2 linked regions of the Gloeocapsopsis sp. IPPAS B-1203 genome follow. Each later gene encodes a partner of the first gene's protein in a complex. Links are inferred from orthologs where the notes say so. Each region holds a gene or a part of one and is shown on either strand. Other genes may lie near its edges.

Region 1 (4,164 bases):
CATATGATGCTCGCATAAGCTAAAGAAATTGATGTCTCTTACCAGTACCATCTCATTGTGACCTTCGTCAAAGATGGCGTCATTGACGAGTTCTTCTAGCGATTGATTGTAACCACTAGTGAGAAAATGCATTGCTTCAACAACACGCTTAGGAGTTTTTAAAAGCCCCTCGCGATCTGGATCTTCTCCCACGCCTAATAACATTGTGCGTACTGCGTCCACCATCTTTTCATCAAGATCTTCTGGAGGTGGCTGCAATTTAGCTTCTTTACCGTTTTGAGTATTGCGATCTGGTCTTGTTGCAATACGATTAATTTTATCTTCTAAGCTATCTGGCATTAGAGGCGAGTTAGAGCGGGAAGAACCGCCAGAGAATCCAATAGTCATGATCTCAAGTTTCAGTTAAGGTTTGTATAATTAATGTTTAGGGTTGTGACCTATAACACATTCAGCCGTAATTGTCAATCCTACAGCCAGTGTCTGAAGGTTGATAGTGTATGTTTATTCCTGATCGCTTCACAAAACGCCTGCGTTAGGCATTAAGGTTAATTCCTCAATAACTGCTTGTTGTGGCAGTAGTACTGTGTGGAGAATTGACTGGGCTACACTTTCTGGCGTCAACATTGCTGAGCGCTCAAGTTTAATTTTTACAGTATCGCTGTTCCAGAGTTCAGTATCGACTGCACCTGGGCAAATAGTTGTAACGCGAATACCATTCTGGCGTTCTTCTGCGGCTAAGGTTTTAGAAAGTGCAATTAATCCAGCCTTACTAGCAGAGTAAGCACCCCAACTAGGAAAAGGCTGCACGCCAGCTATAGAAGCAACGTTGATGATGGTACCTGTGCCGCGATCGCGCATTATTGGCAAAACTCCCAAAATGCATTGAAATACACTTGTCAGATTCAAGTTCATCACTGCTTGCCAGTCAGTTAATGGTGTTTCACTTAGATTTCCGGTGTATCCCATTCCAGCACTATTGACTAAAATATCTACCTTGAAATCCGCTGCGATCGCGCTGATCTGTTCTCGCACTTGTTCAACATCAGCTAAATCGAGTGGACATGCTGTAACTTTTACCCCTGTTTGCTGCACTGCACTAGCTACAGCCGCTAATTTTTCTTGAGAACGGCTCACTAGTGCAACATCAATTCCCACCTTAGCAAATGCTAAAGCTGTTGCTTTTCCAATTCCACTACTTGCACCAGTAATCAAGGCGCTTTTACTTTTCGCCAAATTCATGAATTCCTGTTTCCTTGAAGAAGTGGCATTGCTTCCTCATTATCTCAACTTCTTACTCTAGATAGATTAATCGTTTCTAAGACTTAGATTAGTGTTCTTCTGGCATAGAGTAACCTAAATTAACTGCTTGAGTGCAGATGAATTGACAAATAACAGATTGCTCACAAGCAAGTTGCCATGAGCAACCCTCACTACAGACCTGTAGCAAGATGATTTGTTCTGCAGGTGCGCTGTTTGTAAAGTTTCTTTACGCGCTAAAGGTAATTATATCACCTGCTTTCTCGATCGCAATTGATGAAACTTCTTAAGATAATTCAGTAAAAACACCTAGTCTGCGAAATTTCTGGTAGCGCATTTTACGTCGCTCTTGACCATTCATTTGCAATAAAGTTTCTAAGTTTTCAATTAATGCTTGCTTAAGGATTGTCGCTGCACTAAGCGGATCAGAATGTGCGCCACCACTTGGTTCAGGTAAGAGTTGATCGAGAATACCCAGATTTTTCAAGTCTGGAGCTGTAATTTTTAAAGCAACTGCAGCTTGAGATGCTTTGGCAGCATCTTTCCAGAGAATAGCCGCGCAAGCTTCAGGAGTGGCAACCGTATAAACTGAGTGTTCAAACATCAGTAAACGCTCGCCTACACCAATACCCAAAGCTCCCCCAGAACCGCCTTCGCCGATAACAGTACAAATAATCGGCACCTCAAAACGAAACATTTCACGCAGATTATAAGCGATCGCCTCGCCTGCACCTTTGTATTCCGCTTCTGCTGTTGGTAGAGCGCCAGGCGTGTCAATAAACGTCAAGATCGGCATTCCAAATCGATTGGCGTGTTCCATGAGCCGTATTGCCTTACGATAACCTCCAGGAGATGCCATCCCAAAGTTACGGGCAATATTATCTTTCGTATCGCGACCTTTTTGATGCCCCAACATGACAACAGCGCGTCCTGCCAACTTTGCCACTCCACCAACTAAAGCCGGATCGTCAGTGCCTCTGCGATCGCCATGCATTTCCATCCACTCATCACTAATTGCTTGAATGTAATCCAAAGTACTTGGGCGGCGTGGGTGTCGTGCCAATTGCAGTTTCTGCGAAGGCGAAAGACTACTAAAAATTTCTTGTCGTAGTTGCATGGCGCGGGCTTCCAATTGGCGAATATCCTCGGAAACATCGACGCCATTTTCTGCCGCAAGTTCGCGAATTTGCTCAATTCGTGATTCAAGTTCAATCAGCGGCTTCTCGAAGTCTAGAAGTAGCGGTTTGCGCTCAGTAGTTGCCATAGTGAGTCGGGGTTCAGAAAGAGTTGGGTAAGTGGGTAGTTGGGTAGGCGGTAGGCGAGTAAGCGGGCAGTTGGGTATGAGGGAAGTTGACAATTATCTTTTACACTCCCACACTCCCACTCTCCTACACTCCCACACTTCCACCAGTCACTCGCCGCCCCTCGCCCCTTAACGCCAGTTTGACGCCACTTGCTACAACGAGGGGAACCCCCGCAACGCAGTGGCTCCTCAACGGAGGACACCTCCGCACGTAACTGGCTCCTCCTTACCCCTGTTTCCTACACTAGTAGAGGACGAAAACCATGTTTTACAGATACTTGACCGATTTGTTCCATCTTTTCTACTGTAATTTGGTTACGTCCCCAAGAAAAGTTAGTATGTAACTTCTCAAATTCTAGTAGCATCGACTCAGCAAAACAAGCGAATAGCTGGCGGGCTGGAACATCCATATTCACTATGCTCATAATTCGCCAGTCAATGTCAAGCGAGTGCTCTACAATCCCACCATTAAGTACACTTATACCTGGATACTGCACCTTGGTGACTAAATTTTTAGGATAACCACCATCAATGAGTAAACAGGGTTGCTTCAGCGTTGTAGGATCAATTTCCATTCCCTTGGGCATACTGGCTACCCAGACGATAATATCTGCTTGAGGTAAAGCTTCGTCTAAGCTCAGAATCTTGCCACGACCGAGTTCTGATTGCAAGTGTTGTAATCGCTCTTGATTGCGGGCAATTAATAGCAACTCTGCTACATCTGTTCTAGCGTCCAACCAACGGCAGATTGCACTGCCAATGTCACCTGTAGCACCACACACTGCAACGGTTGCTTTTGAGAGTTCAATGCCTAGCTTTCTAGAGGCTTGTTCAACTTGGCGGCAAATAATATAAGCTGTGTGTGTATTACCAGTCGTAAACCGCTCAAACTCCAGCCGCACATTACGCACTTGTCGATTTTGGTACAAGTTAAAATTTTCAAAAATTATCGAGGAGAAACCGCCCAAAGCCGTGATATTGATACCATGCTTTTGCGCATGAGCCATAGCGTTGAGTACTTTCCGCGTTGCTGCTTTGATACGGCGTGAAGCTAGCATTTCTGGAAGAAAGCAAGATTCTACATACCGACCTTCAATTATTTGACCAGTAATGCTTGTAACTTTGATAGTATCTACGATTTGGGGCGGAGCGCTGCACCAAAAATCAAGCCCTTGATCTGCGTATTCAGGGTAGCCTAACTCCTTAGCTACTGCTTGGGCGTGTTCCAAACTAGTAAGATGACCGATTAGACCAAACATTTATTGTGCTGTATTAGACCTATGGCTGCTATTAGAAAAATTAATAGTGTGAAATTGAGGGATGATTTCCCCCAGATATCACACAGAAATGCCGAATTCGGACTCGGCATACTTGCGCGATGATACGTTTAAGCAATGCAGTGAAACTGATACAGAGGCAGAGCTTACCACCCCTGCACCTTGGTAAGTTTTATGCAGCTGTAAGTCCGTATGCTGACATCCGCATAATATCGCGGGTAGTGAAGCCAATATTACTCAACGCTTCACCGTACTGAATCATAAAATCTTCTACCAGAGCTTCTTTTTCCATTGCTAAGGTATGGGCATCGTTTTCAACTGCATTAA
Region 2 (2,860 bases), on another replicon or contig:
CATCAAAATAACGTCACGTTCAGCATCTGGTATCACCACAGCGAAAACTTCATGTTAGCTCTGTCTCACGATGAAGTTGTACATGGCAAGAGCAATATAATTGGCAAAATGCCAGGCGATCGCTGGCAGAAGTTCGCAAACGTGCGCTGTTTGTTTGCTTACATGTTTGCCCATCCTGGTAAGAAAACGCTGTTTATGGGGATGGAGTTTGGACAGTGGAGCGAGTGGAATGTTTGGGGCGATTTAGAGTGGCACTTATTGCAGTATGAGCCGCACCAACAGCTAAAGCGATTTATGAAAGACCTCAACCAGCTTTACTGCACGGAATCTGCTTTACATACGCAAGATTTTGGACAAGCAGGATTTGAATGGATTGACTGTAGTGACAACCGCCATAGTGTGGTTTCATTCATTCGTCGCGGCAAAGAACCGGAAGATTTTGTTATTGCTGTTTGCAATTTCACCCCTCAGCCACATTCGCATTACCGCATTGGTGTTCCTGAATTTGGATTTTATACAGAAATCTTTAATAGTGATGCTCGTGAATATGGTGGTAGCAATATGGGTAATCTAGGTGGTAAATGGTCTGAGGAATGGTCTTACCACAATCACCCTTACTCAATTGACTTGTGTCTACCACCTTTGGGTGTACTTATTTTGAAACTCGATCAAGAGAAAACAGCAGAAGCTTTAAAGAGGTAGGAGCAAAAAATGCGTGGCGAATAAATTTGTAACTAAACAAACGTAGACGCGTAGCGGCTTCCCGCAGGATAGTTCACCTCCGTGGACTTAATAACAAGTGAATAAAACTTTTATTTTAGTGTGCGGAGGCACACTTTGTTTTGATAGCCCCGACTTCAGTCGGAAGGCGTCTGTGATTCATGCAAGATAATTTAGCGATCAGTTGTAATGACACACAAGGTTAGTCTGAAATTCTACTTTTCAATCGCTGTTAAGCAAAGAAATAGAATTGACTCATCATGTGTTAGTGCAACTAATCGCTAAGCCTAGCTTTTCATCCCTCTATAGTCGATTATTTGCCAGGATCAGCAATAGTGGAAGATAAAGCGATCGCTTCTAATTGCAATAGCTGGTGGTGGGTAGGAGTCACAGGTTGGTGTAGGCTAATGAGTTGAGCTAGCGTTTTTTTCAGTTGAGTTCTGGGCACAATCGCATCAACAAAGCCATGCTGCAATAAATCTTCTGCGGTTTGAAACTCTTCTGGTAACTTTTCGCGTAACGTTTGTTCAATAACGCGGCGTCCTGCAAAACCAATTGTTGCTTTGGGTTCAGCTAAGATGATATCTCCTAACATCGCAAAGCTAGCAGTGACTCCACCTGTTGTGGGATTAGTCAAAACCGGAATGTACAAAAGTTGAGCTTCGCGATGGCATTCTAACGCAGCCGAAATTTTTGCCATCTGCATCAGGCTCAGCATTCCTTCTTGCATTCTGGCTCCACCAGACGCACAGACAATAATTACGGGATAGCGCTTTTGGGTGGCGCGTTCAATTAAGCGCGTAATTTTTTCGCCAACGACAGAACCCATACTACCGCCCATAAACCGGAAGTCCATCACTCCCAAAGCGACAGGCTGTTTTTCAAGTTGTCCGAAACCTGTTTGCACAGCATCGATTAACCCAGTTTTTTCCTGAGTTTCGCGGATGCGATCGCTATAAGCTTTGCGATCGCGAAATTGTAACGGGTCGGTAGGACTGAGAGACTCATCGAGTGGTTGCCAGGTATTCGTGTCAATCAGCTGTCGGATGCGTTCATTGCTGTCTACCCGTACATGATATCCGCACTCTGGGCAGACCATTTGATTAGCTCTCAAGTCTTTGGTATATGCCAAGACTCCACAAGCCACACATTTACTCCACAACCCATCAGCAATGTCACGCTCTTGGCGTTCCTGGCTAATAGGACCAGATTTTCGCCGATTTGCAAACCAATCAAACAGAGACATTAAACTGTGCCATATTTTGTAGTAGCAATCTTTATCTTAATCAAGTCGGTAGTCGCTTGGAAATAAAATCATCCAATTTTGCATTTTAGATTGTAGAGATTTTATTAAAAAATGGCGCTTGAAGTTTATAGCTAACGTTCCCGTTTACCCTTAGCAGATTGAACAATTTGATGCACTCACTATGTATAAATTTGCTTCAGCCTCGGAGGACGAACCCATCGTGTTTGGTTCTGCTCGTCCTGGATATTGCAACGAGCAAGTGAAAGAGTGGATTGAATTTATGCAGCACCAAGACATAAAGCGTGTCTGCTGTTTGCTTCCTGAATCTCAACTCACTCGCTATTCCCATCTGCTTGATGTTTACCGACAGACATTCGGAATCGACCAAGTTTGTTGGACACCGATCGAGGATTTTCACTTTGCCGACGCTGAAATTCTGATCCGCCAAATTCTACCATTCTTAGCTGCCGCCAATCAGAATCATGAGAAAGTTGTTGTTCATTGCTCTGGCGGCGTTGGGCGTACGGGGCATGTTTTAGCAGCTTGGCTTGTGGCTGGACGAGGATTCTCCAACAAAGCCGCGATCGCAACCGTTAAACAAACTGGAAAAAACCCTTATGAAGCAGTCGTCGCTGCCCCTTTTAAGGGTCGCAATCCTTGGAAAGTTGCTGCGGAACTGAATATGTTGCTGGATGAGTGTAATCGATTTAGAGGGAAGTTAACTTGATGCCGAGCACTATATAGATACATTTCAACTACCGCTACAACCCAAAGCGCAAGCGACAGAACTAGCAAAGAGCAAGATCTAATAATGCTGTTTGCTTGAGTGCAGCAGCAATTTTAATCGCTAGGCTGTATATCGCTGTCCTCAGTTTCGATTGGACTAAGCAAGAG

The links.
Region 2: the proteins of CSQ79_RS02025 (region 1) and accD are in contact, whole or in part, in a solved structure (PDB 8UXZ), measured with the Escherichia coli proteins. The link is inferred for Gloeocapsopsis sp. IPPAS B-1203 from one-to-one orthologs.

Annotation. Positions count from the first base shown.
Region 1 is NZ_PEIG01000001.1:445,273-449,436, reverse strand. The notes cover bases 533-3,363. They hold CSQ79_RS02025 (acetyl-CoA carboxylase carboxyltransferase subunit alpha), read right to left. Parts: upstream 2,522-3,363; coding sequence 1,544-2,521; downstream 533-1,543. Other genes in these bases: CSQ79_RS02020 (long-chain acyl-[acyl-carrier-protein] reductase), read right to left, coding at 2,800-3,363; CSQ79_RS27285 (hypothetical protein), read left to right, coding at 2,608-2,775; CSQ79_RS02030 (SDR family oxidoreductase), read right to left, coding at 533-1,239. In the rest of the region: GTP cyclohydrolase I FolE, read right to left, coding at 1-387; more of CSQ79_RS02030, read right to left, coding at 517-532; more of CSQ79_RS02020, read right to left, coding at 3,364-3,819; CSQ79_RS02015 (aldehyde oxygenase (deformylating)), read right to left, coding at 4,010-4,164. UniProt on the Escherichia coli protein: Component of the acetyl coenzyme A carboxylase (ACC) complex. First, biotin carboxylase catalyzes the carboxylation of biotin on its carrier protein (BCCP) and then the CO(2) group is transferred by the carboxyltransferase to acetyl-CoA to form malonyl-CoA.
Region 2 is NZ_PEIG01000010.1:224,342-227,201, forward strand. It holds accD (acetyl-CoA carboxylase, carboxyltransferase subunit beta), read right to left. Parts: upstream 1,967-2,860; coding sequence 1,034-1,966; downstream 1-1,033. Other genes in the region: glgB (1,4-alpha-glucan branching enzyme), read left to right, coding at 1-702; CSQ79_RS18450 (protein-tyrosine phosphatase family protein), read left to right, coding at 2,148-2,693; CSQ79_RS18455 (putative signal transducing protein), read right to left, coding at 2,807-2,860.